Regions from separate parts of the Pseudarthrobacter sp. W1I19 genome, predicted to be linked through region 1. Evidence: riboswitches for the same ligand, from Rfam matches in the RefSeq annotation. Region 1 holds a riboswitch; each other region holds the start of a gene.

The links. A riboswitch is a leader RNA that binds a small molecule or an ion and turns the genes downstream of it on or off. The one in region 1 is predicted to bind cyclic di-AMP.
Region 2: linked by a shared signal. The riboswitch ahead of QF038_RS08560 (LysM peptidoglycan-binding domain-containing protein) and the one ahead of QF038_RS16500 (M23 family metallopeptidase) in region 1 are both predicted to bind cyclic di-AMP.
Region 3: linked by a shared signal. The riboswitch ahead of QF038_RS17095 (hypothetical protein) and the one ahead of QF038_RS16500 (M23 family metallopeptidase) in region 1 are both predicted to bind cyclic di-AMP.

The regions. Positions count from the first base shown of each region.
Region 1 is NZ_JAUSZR010000001.1:3,574,997-3,579,863, reverse strand. It holds gene QF038_RS16520 (cold-shock protein) at 1-114, shown strand, start outside; gene QF038_RS16515 (DUF3027 domain-containing protein) at 121-822, shown strand; gene serC (phosphoserine transaminase) at 888-2,018, opposite strand; gene QF038_RS16505 (metal-dependent transcriptional regulator) at 2,298-3,005, shown strand; cyclic di-AMP (ydaO/yuaA leader) riboswitch at 3,109-3,351, shown strand; gene QF038_RS16500 (M23 family metallopeptidase) at 3,362-4,183, shown strand; cyclic di-AMP (ydaO/yuaA leader) riboswitch at 4,331-4,491, shown strand; gene QF038_RS16495 (C40 family peptidase) at 4,562-4,867, shown strand, end outside.
Region 2 is NZ_JAUSZR010000001.1:1,826,571-1,831,437, forward strand. It holds gene QF038_RS08555 (YdiU family protein) at 1-450, shown strand, start outside; gene QF038_RS08560 (LysM peptidoglycan-binding domain-containing protein) at 531-1,367, opposite strand; cyclic di-AMP (ydaO/yuaA leader) riboswitch at 1,371-1,575, opposite strand; gene QF038_RS08565 (lytic transglycosylase domain-containing protein) at 2,056-3,417, shown strand; gene QF038_RS08570 (TraR/DksA C4-type zinc finger protein) at 3,439-3,798, shown strand; gene QF038_RS08575 (DNA alkylation repair protein) at 3,795-4,361, shown strand; gene QF038_RS08580 (DUF1810 domain-containing protein) at 4,345-4,788, shown strand; gene QF038_RS08585 (glucose 1-dehydrogenase) at 4,855-4,867, opposite strand, start outside.
Region 3 is NZ_JAUSZR010000001.1:3,716,359-3,721,225, reverse strand. It holds gene upp (uracil phosphoribosyltransferase) at 1-164, shown strand, start outside; gene QF038_RS17110 (glyoxalase superfamily protein) at 210-584, shown strand; gene QF038_RS17105 (HAD-IA family hydrolase) at 607-1,287, shown strand; gene QF038_RS17100 (YdeI/OmpD-associated family protein) at 1,268-1,711, opposite strand; gene QF038_RS17095 (hypothetical protein) at 1,801-2,544, opposite strand; cyclic di-AMP (ydaO/yuaA leader) riboswitch at 2,550-2,710, opposite strand; gene QF038_RS17090 (HAMP domain-containing sensor histidine kinase) at 2,829-4,331, opposite strand; gene QF038_RS17085 (response regulator transcription factor) at 4,339-4,867, opposite strand, start outside.

The sequences.
Region 1 (4,867 bases):
ACAGTACTGGACAACCTGTCCGGAACGCTCTCCAAAGGCAAATATCCGGAAGGCAACAAGGGCAAGGCCATCGCCGCCGCCCTGCGTAAGGTTGCCGACGAGCTGGATGTTTAGGCCCTGATGAGTTCGGAAGCTGATCAGCCGCAGCCGGCAGTTGAGTCGCAGGAGTTGGTGTCCCGGGAACCGGAGCACCCTGTTACGGCCGTCGCCGAGTCACGGGCCTCCGCGCCTGCGCCGGTGCGGAGCGCCAAGCCGCGTGCAGGTGTGCCGGTATGGCGGACCGGCAAGCCCGACGCCTTCCTTGCCGCAGCCGTGGACACTGCCCGGACTGCAATTGAAGGCATTACGGCAGCAAAGGATATTGGGCGGCACCTGGCAGCCAAGAGCGAAGGTGACCGCCTGGTGACGCATCTTTTTGAGTCCCGGCTGCCGGGCTACGGTGGCTGGCAATGGTTCGCGGTCCTGACCCGGAACTCACGCTCAAAGGTGGTCACGGTCAACGAGTTGGGCCTGCTGCCTTCCGAGGACTCCATCCTTGCCCCGGAATGGGTTCCGTGGGCGGAGCGGGTCCGGCCCGAAGATGAGCAGGAACCGGAACAGGAGACTGCTGAGGTTGAGCCTGGCGTCCAGGAGCCAGCTTCGGCGGAACCAGCTGCGGCGGAGGATGCAGCGGCTGAGCCGGCCGCAGGGGAACAGGAACAGGGCCCACAACCTTTGCAGGACCAGGACTCTTTGCAGGACCAGGACCAGGACCAGGAGTCCGGGGACGGGGAGCCTGACGACGACGGCGGGCAGCGCGGCGACGAAGCAAGGACTTCCTGACCACAAACGAACGGCGCCGTCCGGGGTGAACCCGGGCGGCGCCGTCGTACGTTAAAGCGTCCTGGCTACTTGCGCAGCTCGCCCACGACGTAGTCGATGCTTTCCAGCAGGGCAGAAACGTCGGCCGGCTCGATGGCCACGAACGTTGCGATGCGCAGCTGGTTGCGGCCCAGCTTGCGGTACGGCTCGGTGTCCACCACGCCGTTGGCGCGCAGGACCTTGGCTACCGCGGCCGCATCCACGGACTCGTCGAAGTCGATGGTGGCGATGACGTTCGAGCGCTCGTCCGGGTTGGCGACGAAGGGAGTGGCGAATTCTGAAGCCTCGGCCCAGCTGTAGATCCGGCCGGCGGAATCCGCGGTTCGCTTGGACGCGAAGTCCAGGCCGCCGTTGGAGTTCAGCCACTGGACCTGGGCATCCAGCGTCACCAGGGTGGACAGCGAGGGGGTGTTGTACGTCTGGTTCAGGCGGGAGTTGTCAATGGCGGTCTGGAGGTCCAGGAAGTCGGGGATCCAGCGGTCGCCGGCCTTGATCCGGGCGGCACGTTCCAGGGCGGCAGGGGAGAACAAGCCAAGCCACAGCCCGCCATCGGAGGCAAAGTTCTTTTGCGGGGCAAAGTAGTAAACGTCACTCTGTGCCACATCGACGTCCAGGCCGCCGGCGGCAGAGGTGGCGTCCACCAGGACCAGCGAGCCCTTGTCCGCGCCGGAGACGCGCTGCACGGGTGCAGAGACGCCGGTGCTGGTCTCGTTCTGCGGCCAGGCGTAAACGTCCACGCCGGCTTCGGCCTGGGCGGAGGGGCGGGTGCCGGGCTCGGACTTGATGATGGAGGACGCATCAAGGAAGGGTGCCTTGTTGGTGGCCGCGGCAAACTTGGAGCCGAACTCACCAAAGGAAAGATGCTGCGCCTTCTTCTCGACCAGGCCGAAGCTGGCGATGTCCCAGAATGCCGTGGAGCCGCCCACGCCGAGAACCACCTCGTACCCTTCGGGCGCCCGGAAGAACTGGCTCAGCCCCTCGCGGACGGAGCCCACGAGGTTCTTGACCGGGGCCTGGCGGTGAGAGGTGCCGAGGATGTCCTTTGACGCGGCTGACAGGGCATCAATCTGCTCCTGCCGGACCTTGGAAGGCCCGGCGCCGAACCGTCCGTCCTTGGGCAGGAGGTCGGCGGGAATAGTGATGCTGGTTTCGCTCACGGGTGCTCCAATTTCGGCATGGACGTAACTGTGGTCCGGACGGGTGTTGGCGGCCGGCAGTCTGCAGTGACTGCAACCAGGGCCTTCCTCATTCTGCCTGAAGCGCTGATTCCGCGGGAACCCGTACCGTCATAGTCCAGTCAATGAGACGCCCGCGTAGCACACACGCGAACTATTCGGACAAAGTCAAAATAGGCTAAGCTTTTCCACGGACTACGTCGCGGTGTAAGGCGATACGGTGGGACAACGCAAGGTACTGCGCTCGAGGAGCTGAGCTGGATGACGGATCTGATCGACACTACGGAGATGTACCTTCGGACCATATTGGAGCTTGAGGAAGAGAACATCGTTGCTCTTCGTGCGCGCATCGCCGAACGGCTCCGCCACTCCGGGCCCACCGTCTCCCAGACCATCGGCAGGATGGAGCGGGACGGGCTGGTGATTGTCTCTGGAGACCGGCATCTGGAACTCACTGAAACGGGCCGCAAGCGTGCAACGGAGGTTATGCGCAAGCACCGCCTCGCCGAGCGCCTGCTCGCCGATGTGATCGGCCTGGACTGGGCCTACGTCCATGACGAAGCCTGCCGCTGGGAGCATGTGATGAGCGAACGGGTGGAGCGGCGCATCTATGAGCTGCTCAACCACCCCACCGAATCACCCTACGGAAATCCGATTCCCGGCCTGGCAGCCCTGGGTGGCGCGCCGTCCCTGGGTTTTGCCGACGGCGCCATCAGCCTCCTGGATGCGATGAAGTCCTATGGTCCGGCATCAGAGGTGACCGTGAGCCGGCTTGCAGAGCCCATCCAGGTGGAACCGGAACTGCTGTCCCAGCTCGATGAAGGCGGTATCCGTCCGGGCGCCACCGTGACTCTGGAGCGGGTGGGCGATTACATTTCGGTACGGGTTCCGGGCATTGAAGGGGCGCTGGAACTGCCGCCCGAGGTGGCCGCGCACGTGTTTGTCGCCATCCGCCAGCCTGCAGCTTAGGGGCTGACTACCCCATCACAGGGCATATACCCAAAGATAACGGAATTGTTACTAAGGGCCTTAAGCCCCTATAGTTGAACCAAACGTTGATATTAAAGCGTTACCTGATCTGGAGCCGAGCTCTGCCAGCGGATCAGGAGCACGAGTCGTAACTGGCAGAGGCGGGGGAACCACAAGCGGCAGCGGGGGACTGCCTTGGGGTGAAGTCCGTCAGCAGCAAGCCTCTTCCAGTGAAGGATCCCTACCGGGATATCTCTGTGCCGAAGCTTGCTTACGGCGGACCGGGTCTTTGAACTCTCTGACCCGAATCCGACAGCTAACTTCGCAGGCTTTCCAGAGAGGAACCCTTCTTGACCATGCAGAATTCCAGGGGACGCCGCCGCGCGGCGGGCCCTGCTTCGACACCGCGTGTTGTCGAAGTCATCACCTCGGAGCGCCCCCGCGATCTCCACCGTGATGCGCGCCGCCGTCGGGGTCCCCTCCGCCAGATCACCGAGTTCGCGTCCGCCAGCGGGATCGGCCAAAAGGCCGGCGTTGCCCTTGCCGCCACCGGCCTGGTCCTCACTGTCACGGTTCCGGCCACCAGTCCCGTTATGGCCAACGATGCTTCGGGCGCCACGCCTGTTGCCGCCTCTGCCGTGGCGCCCCAGCCGCAAATCTCAGCGGAAGCGGGCGCCCAGATCGACTTCAGCCGCTCCGCCGTGGTTACCCAGGCTGATCCGGACGGCAAGCTGAAGCAGCTGCTCAGTGCCCAGTCGGCGGGCGCCATCAGCCGCGCAGCCTCGACCGGCAGCCTCGGCGCTCCGCTCGCCGTGATGACCACCGCCTCGCCCTTTGGCTACCGCGTGAGCCCCATCACCGGCGGCAACGGCGACTTCCACCGCGGACAGGACTATGTGGCGCAATGCGGCACCTCCGTCATGGCCGCCGCCACCGGAACCGTGACCTTTGTGGGCTGGCACCAGTTCGGTGGCGGGAACCGCGTTGTGATCGACCATGGCAACGGCCTGGAAACCACCTACAACCACCTGTCGTCCTTCAGCGTGAAGGAAGGGCAGACCGTATCGCGCGGGGAAGCCATCGCGCTCAGCGGCACTACGGGAGCCTCCACAGGCTGCCACCTTCACTTCGAAGTCCAGGTCAATGGCGAAGTGGTTGATCCCACTGGCTGGCTCTAGTCAAGTGACGGTGAACTATCAGATGGTCTTGACTTGCCGTGACCTGAATGTGACATTCAGTCAAAACTGCTGTACCGTCTAACTCGCGTCAACTTTTCCGAAGTTGACGCTCTTGTGCGGATTGCCTAGCTCTGCCACCGCTCAAGGTCCGTTCGCATGACATCGTCTGGCAGGGGCGGGGGAACCAATTTTGGCCTTTCCATGGAAAGACCTTGGGGTTAAGTCGCAAAGCTTCCTTGGAAGCAGCGCGGCCGGGTGACTCCCATCCGAATCCGACAGCTCACCTCGCAGGCATTGGGAGAGGCTACCTTCGTGTCTTCACGCCATAATTCTGCGCGCCACCGTGCGCAAACGGTTCGTACCAACCCCCTGGACACTGTGTCCAAGGCCGTTAGTGCCAATGCCGGGACAGTTGGTCGCCAGGCTGCAGTCATCGCAGCTGCCTCCGGCCTGATCCTGAGCATGGGCCTGCCGGCCACTGCCGCGGACAACACCGCTGGTGTTTCCGCCTCCACCGAGTCCGGGTCAGCCCAGAGCGCGCTTGCAGTTACTGCGGCCCCCACGGCCACCGTTTCCTTCGAGCGCCCGGTGGTCAAGACCACAGCCGCTCCCAAGGTGCAGACCGTACGCACCCAGTCCACCGCCTCCGCCAATGGAAACGCTGCCACCGGTACTGCTGCCTCC
Region 2 (4,867 bases), 1.7 Mb from region 1:
ATGAAAATAAAGCTGGGAATTGAGGAAAGCGCTGCGGGGAGCCCTAAGGCGGAAGAAGCCTCGGAACTGGTGGACGGGGTGATCGCCATCCTGAAGGACGGGCCGGTGGACTACACACGGTTCTTCCGGAACCTCGGGCACGCGGCCCGGGGAAACTCCCGGCCCGCCCGAAGCATGGTCCTGGACCTCGCGGCTTTCGATGCCTGGGCAGAACGGTGGCTGGCCCTGCAGCCCGACGCCGAACTTATGGACCGGGTCAATCCTGCCTACATTCCGCGCAACCACCTTGTCGAGGAAGCGCTCGCCGCCGCAACGGACGGCGATGTTGGTCCCTTCAACCGGCTCGTGGAAGTGGTCCGTGACCCGTACCGGGAACGGGCGGGACTGGAGCGCTACGCCGAAGGAGCGCCGGAGGACTTCGGCAGCTACCAGACGTTCTGCGGCACCTGAGAACGGCGGGAACCGGCAAAAACGAAACAGGGGCGGCAGGCGGGAAACCCCGCCTGCCGCCCCTGTCCGGGTGGTGTTGCTTAGGCTACGCGGACGAAGGAAGCGCCCGGGAGCCAGCTGATGGAGTGGACCTCGGTCTTGAAACCGTCCACGCCGCCGCTCACGACCTGGCCGTTGCCGGCATACACGCCGACGTGGCCGGCGGTGATCACCAGGTCACCGGCAGCGGGGGTACCCACCACGGAACCGTACTGGTAGAACTGGCCGGGGGCCAGGTCGCCAACAGACTTGCCCACGCTGCGCAGGGCCTTCTCCACCATGGCGGTGCAGTCCTGCTGGACGCCAACCTGGCCGTAGGCCGATGCCAGGATCGAAGCGCCGGCGCCCGAACCCGTGGCAGCCGGAGCTGACGCGTAGGAAACGTTCACCCCGGTGTTGGCCGGAGCCGCGGCAACAGCTGTCTGGGCGGGAGCAGGAGCAGCGGCCGCCTGGACGGGGGCCGGAGCAGCTGCAACATAGCCGGCGCCCGGAATCTGGATCTGGTCGCCGGGGTAGATGATCGTGGAGATGGCCAGGCCGTTGGCGGCCAGGACATCGTTAAGGCTGACGCCGTAGGCAGCGGAGATGCCGCCCAGGGTGTCGCCGGCAACCACGGTGTGCACGTTGGCGGCAGCTGCTGCAGGTGCAGCCACGGCAGCGGCGGGTGCCACAGACGCCTGGGTGTTAGTGGTCCCGGTGGTGTCCGGTCCGGTTACGCCTGCGTGGGCTGGGGCCCCCACACCGAAGGCAATGCCGGAAGCTGCTGCTACGGCCAGAGCCGGGCGGCCAAGCGACTTGGCTGATACAGCCAAGCCCTGGAGCGCGATTGAGCGAGCCGGAGTCGCGCGGTGACGGGCGGTGCTGGAATTTTTTGACACGTTTGATCGCCTCTCCCATGCCTGCGGGGTGAGCTGTCGGGTTCGGGTTGGAGATACCCGGCCGGTAGCGGCTCCGGACGGAACGGAAAGGCGCTATCGACTTAACCCCAAGGCCTCGCATGAGGCCGCGGAAAGGTGGTTCCCCCGTCCCTGCCAGCTGGAAACGATTGAATCCCGGATCAGCGGCAGGGCTCGGCATGCTGAGGGGAATGTCCCGTCTGGGAGGGACACCTGAAGACCATAACCTGCCAGCCTGCCGATTGTCACATTTGGATAACATACGAGCGGCTTCTCTCGTATTCCGCAAATGACTGGATGTTCTATGCATAACGGGCTGACCACGGAAGATAGGCGCGCCGACGTGTGCCTCGTGGGCTTCGTCACAAAGTAATAAAAGGGGGTGCAGGCGCCAGTGAAAATCTTTGCTCATGGCTGGCAAGTGGGGCAGGATATTGCGCACCCGGAGGAGGTCCCTTTGACGCAACTTGGCAAGTATGAGATAGGTAAAACGAAGCCCAGGCCACCGCTGCCTGGAACGACACGCTTGGGTGGTTCGGCCAGCATCTCTGAGCTTCCGCCCACCTCCTGGCTTTTCACCCCGCCTCCGGGCAAGGGTGGCATCTCCGCTGCATAACGATGTCAGCACGCCAGCCTTCAACTGCAGGTTGAAGGCGTATGCTTCCGAACTATGTCTCGGTTCGTTATCAAAGCCCGCCTGCCCCTGCCTGCGGCGCTGCTGGCTCTTGCCCTGACGGGTACTGTTTGGCTCGGCCCGGCCGGCGCTGCGGACCAGGATCCTTCGGGTGATTACCCCTCGTGGGAGGATGTCCAGCAGGCAAAGCTGACGGAGTCCGGCACCGCAGAGGAAATCGACAGGATAAATGGCCTGCTGGGTGGCCTGCAGGCCCAGTCCGAGTCTCTGGGTGCAGTGGCCGTCCAGTCAGCGGCCGAGTATGCCGTCACAGACTCAGCGCTTCAGGCGGCCAGCGCAAAAGTGGGGGCCCTCACGGCCCAGGTTTCGCAGTCGAACGCGGAGCTGTCCCGGCACCGGAAGGAACTGGGTGCCCTCGCCGCCCAGTCCTATAAGACCGGCGGCACCACCATGGGATTCTTCGTTGCCCTGGATGCGATCCAGACCAACAGTGTCCAGGGGCTCAATGTGGTGCAGATCGTGGGTGACAAAACGGCAGGGTTGGTGGCCAGGGCCGCGTCGGCCGGACGGATCGCCTCCTCGCTGGCTGCCCAGGAAAGTGCCGCCAAAGCCGAACGTGAGCGGTTGTCCCTTGAAGCCAAAGCGAAACTGGATGCCGCCCGGTCCGCGCAGGATGCGATGGCACGGCAGGTAGCGGAAAGCCAGCAGCGCAGCGAGGAGCTGACGGCGCAGCTGGCTTCTCTCAAGGGCACGACGGCGGCAGTTGAGGGCGCGTACCGGCAGGGCCAGGCGGCGCAGGCCGCCTATGAGGCAGCGCAGGCCGCGAAGCGCGCTGCAGCTGCTGAGCAGACCCGTCAGCAGGCAGAAGCTGCAGCCAGGGCGGCCGCCGCGGCTGCAGTCCGCCCGCAGGCTCCGGCCGCCCCTGCACCGGCCAATCCAGCACCCGCGAACCCCGCACCTGCCAATCCAGCACCCGCGAACCCCGCACCCGCCAACCCGGCGCCGGCGAATCCTGCCCCCGCACCCGCGCTGCCGGTGGCACCCGTCCCGCCGCCCGTCGTCGTGCCGTCCGTTCCAGGCGGTGCCGTCAACGACCCGGCAGGGGCCAAGAGCTACGCCTCGGGGCGGCTGGGTGCATACGGCTGGGGCCAGGACCAGTTCCTGTGCCTCGCCCAGCTCTGGACCAAGGAATCGAACTGGCTGACAACGGCCACCAACCCCTACTCCGGCGCCTATGGAATAGCCCAGGCGCTGCCACCCGGCAAATACTCCAGCGCCGGCAGCGACTGGCTCACCAGTTACCGCACCCAGGTCGATTGGGGCCTGGGCTACATCCGCGGCCGGTACGGCTCGCCGTGCGGGGCCTGGAACCACTCGGTTGCCAACAACTGGTACTGACCGGCGCGCTAGGCTTTTCGCATGCCCGATTTCGAACGGTTCCGGATCCTGCTCGAGGAGGAGCGGGCCCGGAAGCTGGCCTTGCTACCGGCCCTCCGTGCGGACATCACCGCTGCGAACTCCGCCCGCCAGGATTCCAACGTAGACGACGAACATGATCCTGAAGGCTCCACCATTGCTTTCGAACTGTCCCAGGCGTCGGCACTGCTGAAGCAAAGCAGTGCCGGCCTGGAGCAGGTCGACGCCGCCTTGGCCAGGATCGCCGACGGCACCTACGGGTCCTGCGCCGTCTGCGGCGAAACCATCGCCGAAGGAAGGCTGGAGGCGCGCCCCTGGACGCCGTTCTGCATCAGGCACGCGTCGGCAGGCCGCACCCGATGAGTGCGGGGGATCTGGTGGCTGCTGCTGCCGGGTTTGTTGACCGCACCCTGCAGAATGAGGGTGCCTGGTACCGGGCGGACGACGTCGAGGGCAGGCTGGGCGGGGAGCTCACCTCCTACGGGTCCTCGGTGGGCGCCGTCCGCGGAACCGTCCGCGATATGCTGCGGAAGTACAAGGACCTCGATCACGACGCCGTGGTGCAGTTGGCGTCCGCGCTCTGGGGACAACCGCGGCCCGGTGCGCGCGCCGTCTACGAGCGCCGGCTCGCCGCCGTCGTGCTGCTGCAAACCAAAGCTGCGCTGCTGCGCCATTCAGACTTGACCCGGATCGAGGGCTTCCTGAGGTCTGCCGGAACCGGGGAACTGGTTGACCCGCTGCTGGCGGACGTGCTGGCCCCTTTCCTGGCCCGGCTCCATGGCCGGGACCGCCAACGGGCCGCCGTTGTCCTTGCCCGGTGGCGGACTGACCCGGATCCGCAGTTACGCCACGCGGCCGCTTTCCTCGAGCAACCGTCCGCACCCCAAGCCCCACCACAAGGAGACACCCGTGAACCATCGTTTTGACCTGGAACGCTTTGTTGCCGCACAGAACAGCGGCGGAACCTACGACCAGGCGCTGGCCGAGCTGCAGGTGGGCAACAAGTCCGGACACTGGATGTGGTTCGTTTTTCCCCAGCTGGCGGGGCTGGGGTACAGCGAGACATCCCGCCGCTACGCCATCAACTCCCTCGAGGAAGCCCGGGAGTACCTGGACCACCCCGTATTGGGCCCGCGGCTGCTCGAATGCGCCCAGGTGCTCAGCAACCATAAAGACCGCACTGCCGAGGAGATTCTTGGCAGCGTGGACGCCCGGAAGCTGCGCTCGTCCATGACGCTGTTCCTGCGCGCAGCTCCCGGGGAAACCGTCTTCAAAACCGTCCTGGCGCAGTTTTTCGACGGCCAGCCGGACCCCGCGACCGACGATCTGCTCGCGGGCCGCGACGAAGATTAATGCCGGCGGCGGTGCCGCGTGCGTCCTGCGCGGGGCACCGCCGTCGGGAGGTACTTTGACCGGGCGCTACGGTGTGGGG
Region 3 (4,867 bases), 140 kb from region 1:
GCCTGCTGGCCGCACCGGAAGGCCTGGCCAAGCTGGAAGAGGAACTCTCGGGCGCGAACGTCACCATCGTCCTGGCCTCCATCGACGAAAAGCTCAACCAGAAGTCCTATATTGTGCCCGGGCTCGGGGACGCAGGCGACCGCCTGTACGGCATCGCAGGCTAGCCCACAACCCTTTTCCATTCCCCCTCGCGCCGCTAGCCTGTGCGGATGGACTGGAAACTGGAACTTGTGTTTGTCCCTGTATCGGACGTGGACCGTGCCAAGGATTTCTACGTCAACAAGGTGGGATTCAACCCGGACTTTGATGAGCGTCCCTCGGACGCCATCCGCTTTGTCCAACTGACCCCCCGCGGCTCGGCCTGCTCGATCTGCATCGGGGAAGGGCTCACGGACGCGCCTCCCGGCTCCGGGTCGAACCTCCAACTGGTGGTCAACGACATCCACGCAGCCCACAAGCACCTGAAGGACAACGGGGTGGACGTCAGCGACGTGGACGTGCAGGAATGGGGCCACTTCGTGTACTTTGCCGATCCCGATGGCAACAGGTGGGCGGTCCAGTACATCCCGGGCCGCGAAAGCTGACATCTACCGGCAGAATGGGACCATGACTTCCTCCACCCCTGCCGGAGCCCGGAACCTGACGTGCCGGGCCGTCCTCTTTGACATGGACGGCACCCTGGTCGATTCCACCGCCGTGGTGGAGCAGGTGTGGGGTGAATTCGCCGCACGCTACGGGCTGGACCTCGAGGAGATTCTGCGCACCTCGCACGGCGTCCAGGCACGCGATACTGTCACCCGGTTTGCTCCCGCGGGTGCAGACGTGCCGGCACTGACGGCCGAACTCGGGGCGATGGAACGCGTCCGGACCGACGGGATTGTGGCCCTGCCCGGTGCCGCCCGGTTGCTGGCAGCCCTGCCGGCGGACGCCGTCGCCCTGGTCACGTCCGCTGACCTCGTCCTGGCCGACATCCGAATGGAAGCAGCCGGCCTGCCCATGCCGGCCGTCGCAGTCACGGCTGAACTGGTGACCCGCGGCAAACCGGATCCCGAGGGATACCTGAAGGCCGCAGCCAACCTTGGCGTGGACCCGGCTGAAGCCGTGGTGTTCGAAGACGCTCCAGCGGGAATCGCCGCAGGCGTGGCCGCCGGAATCCGCACGGTGGCCGTGGGACCCAACACCGGCCCACTGCCCGCAGGCGTCCTGCACATAGCGGATTACAGCGGAGTCGCCGTCGAAGCCGGCCAGGACGGTGAAGGCCGGACCGTCATTTCTTTCCGGCTTTAAGGTCGGTTACCACCTTGGCGATACGCCGCGACCGCGTTTCGGGCGTCTTGGCCTCGGCCAGCGGCTCCACGTACCGTCGCTGGGCGCTGTAGCTCAGCGTGGCGTAGAACTGCCGGGCGGCCGGTTCCGCCGCCATCGCAGCGGCAAGGTCCTCGGGGACTTCCACGATGCGAGGTTGCGTGTCCAGCTCCAGGTCCACTTCAACTGTGTCCCCAGCCGAAACGCCAACGAATTCGCGATTGGCTGCGCTGAGCGAAATGAGGTTCTGGCCACCCATCACCGCGATGCTGCTGCGGTAGCTCCTGCCGTTGATGGTCACCACTACAGGCGGTCGTTTGCCCGCGTCCAAGGCCGCGAGGACCTCATCGGGAACTTCGATGCCGGTCTTGTTTCCGGTGCCTTGGATGGTGGTGGTGAACTTCATGGGTCACAGTATGCCGGGCCTTCTGCCACTCCAACAGATGCGGCGCGCCATGGGTCACGGTTCGCCGGGTGCTCAGGCCAGTTGTGGGCTCAGTACCAGTTGTTGGAGAGGTGGAAGTTCAGCGCGCCACACGGGGACTGGTAGCGCTCCTGGATGTAGTTCAGGCCCCAGTTGATCTGCGTGCGGTAGTTGGTCAGGTAGTCCGGACCGGCGCTGGCCATCTTTTCAGCGGGCAGGGACTGGACGATGCCGTACGCGCCGCTGCTGGCGTTGGTGGCCGTGGTGGTCCAGTCGGACTCCTTGTCCCACAGGGTTACCAAGCACTGCATCTGGTCCTGTGCCCAGCCGTAGCTGGCAAGCTGACCGGCGGCATAAGCCTGGGCGCCGGCGGGATCGTTGACCGCGACGGCGGGGGCAGGCTCAGGTGCGGGGGCAGGCTCAGGAGCCGCGGCAGGCGCGGGGGCAGGCTCGGGAGCCGGTGCCGGTTCGGCTGCGGGCACTGGTGCGGGCTCTGCGGCCGGTGCCGGTGCCGGCTCTGCCGCCTGCGGGGCCACCGCGATCTCCTCAGCAGCGGCGGCCGGTGCCGGGTTGGCCCGGATTTCGCTCTTCTCGATGCTGAGGTTGGACTGGGCCTCGGCGGCCTGCGTTTCGGTGGCGGGAACCCTGATGCTTAACTCGGTCGCCTGTCCGGCCGCTCCGACACCTACCAGGAGGGCCGCGGATGCGGCGAAGACGGCGGCGCGCTTGCCGATGAAGGGAAACTTGCCGGCTGTGCGTCCGGCGTGGGGTGCAGACCCGGATTTCGGGCGCGGTTTAACCAGGAATTTAGACATGATGAATCGCCTCTCACACCTGCGGAGTTAGCTGTCGGGTTCGGATGAGGGCATCCGGCCGCACGGAAAGTACACGTGCGTGCTTAACCCCAAGGGCAGTTATTGCCCGGGACGATGGGTCCCCCGCCTCTGCCGTTGCTCAAGCGGAATCCGGGAAGCGGCAGAGCTTGGCGTCATCCGGATATGGGCTCCCGATCAGGAACCTCACCCAATCGACGGTACAGGAGTCAGGCACTTAAGTCACATTTTGGTAACAGCGATCGCGACGACGGCGCGTCGCTTTGCTACGAAAGCTGATGAAGGGGGAGCTGCAGGGCGAACTGGGTACGTCCTGGCTGTGACGTCACCGTTACTTTGCCGCCATGGGCCTCGACGATGGATTCCACGATGGACAATCCCAGTCCGCTGGTGCCTTCAGCAGCGGAGGCGCCGGCCAGGCCGGACGCGCCCTTCCGGGCCGCGTCTGCGCGGGCGAAGCGCGAGAAGACATGGTCCACGAACTCCACAGGGATCCCGCCGCCGTCGTCCGTTACCGTTACTACCGCCGCGCCGTCAGGCGACGTGCCCACCCCGGTGACCACGGTGGTTCCCGGGGGAGTGTGCTTGCGTGCGTTGGAGAGCAGGTTCATCAGGACCTGTCGCAGCTGCGAGGCGTCGCCGTTGACCACCACGGGTTCCTCGGCGACTTCCAGCCGCCAGTTGTGGTCGGGTGCCATCACTTTTTCGTCGCTGACGCCGTCAATCACCAGGTGCGTCAGATCCACCTCGCTGAGCTTGAGCGGCTGGCCCTCATCGAGCCGGGCCAGCAGCAGCAGGTCTTCCACCAGGGCGGTCATCCGCTCAGACTGGCTCTGCACGCGTGCCAGCGACTTTTCGCCGTCGGGGGTGAACTTCTCCGTCATCCGCATCAGCTCTGTGTAGCCGCGGATGGCCGTGAGGGGAGTGCGCAGCTCGTGCGAGGCATCGGCCACAAACTGCCGCACCTTGGTTTCGCTCTTCTGCCGTGCCTGCAGCGCATTGGCCACGTTGTCCAGCAGGAGGTTAAGCGCGTGGCCCACGCTGCCCACTTCCGTTCCCGGATTGGAGTTCGACGGCGGCACGCGCACCGCGAGTGCCACCTCGCCGGCGTCCAGCGGCAGCTGCGAAACGCGCGTGGCCACCTCTGACAGCTGCTCGAGGGGCTTCATGGAACGGCGGATCAGCACCGTTCCCGCCAACCCGATGAGCAGCAGGCCGGCCAGGGATACGAACACAAAGGTCCAGACGAGGGAAGCGAGCGTACTTTCCTTGGCGGCGAGGGGGAGTCCGGTCACCAACACGTCGCCGTAGTTCGTTTTCACGGCTGTCAACCGGTAGTCGCCGTTGGAGAGGGTGCGGTCCACTGGCTGTGCATCTGTGGCCAAAGCCACCAGGGCCTGCTTGTCCTCGGCGGACAGCGGCGAGCGGGAGGTGTCAGAGGCCAGGAACCCGGCGCTGTTGACTTGTCCGTTGAGGATGCGGGCGTTCAGGGTGCCCACGCTCTGGCCGCGGGCGTCCAGTGGATCCCGGCCGTTGAAGCCGCCCATGGGAGGACGGCCCGGATTGTTGGACCGCTCCGCCGCTTGGCTGAGCTGGTCATCGAGCTGGCGGGTGAGGAACGCGTCCATGGATGCGTAGCTGACCACACCCACTGCGCCGCAGATGGCGATCAGCAGTGTCATGGCAAGGAGGATGAGGCGGGTGCGCAGGTGCCAGGTGTTCGGCTTCAGCCAGCTCCGGCGCTGGGACGCAGCCTGTTGCGAGGCCACGGCGCGCCTACTCCGCTGGCTTGATGACGTAGCCGGCACCGCGCACAGTGTGAATCATAGGAGGATGCGCTGCATCCACCTTCTTGCGGAGGTAGGAGATGTAGAGCTCCACGATGTTGGCCTGGCCGCCAAAGTCGTAGTCCCAGACCCGGTCCAGGATCTGCGCCTTGCTGATGACCCGCTTGGGGTTTTCCATCAGGTAACGGAGCAATTCGAATTGGGTGGCCGTGAGCTGGAGTTCCCCGCCGGCCCGGGTCACCTCCCGGGTGTCGACGTTCAGGACGAGGTCGCCCACCACCAGCTCAGCCGTATCCATTGCGGCCACCCCGGAACGCTGGACCAGGCGGTGCAGCCGCAGGAGGACTTCCTCCATGCTGAACGGCTTGGTGACGTAATCGTCGCCGCCGGCGGCCAGGCCCACGATCCGGTCCTGCACTGCGTCCTTGGCCGTCAGGAACAGCGCCGGGACCTCGGGTGCGAAGGCACGGATCCTTCCCAGCAGCTCAACGCCGTCGAACCCTGGCAGCATAACGTCC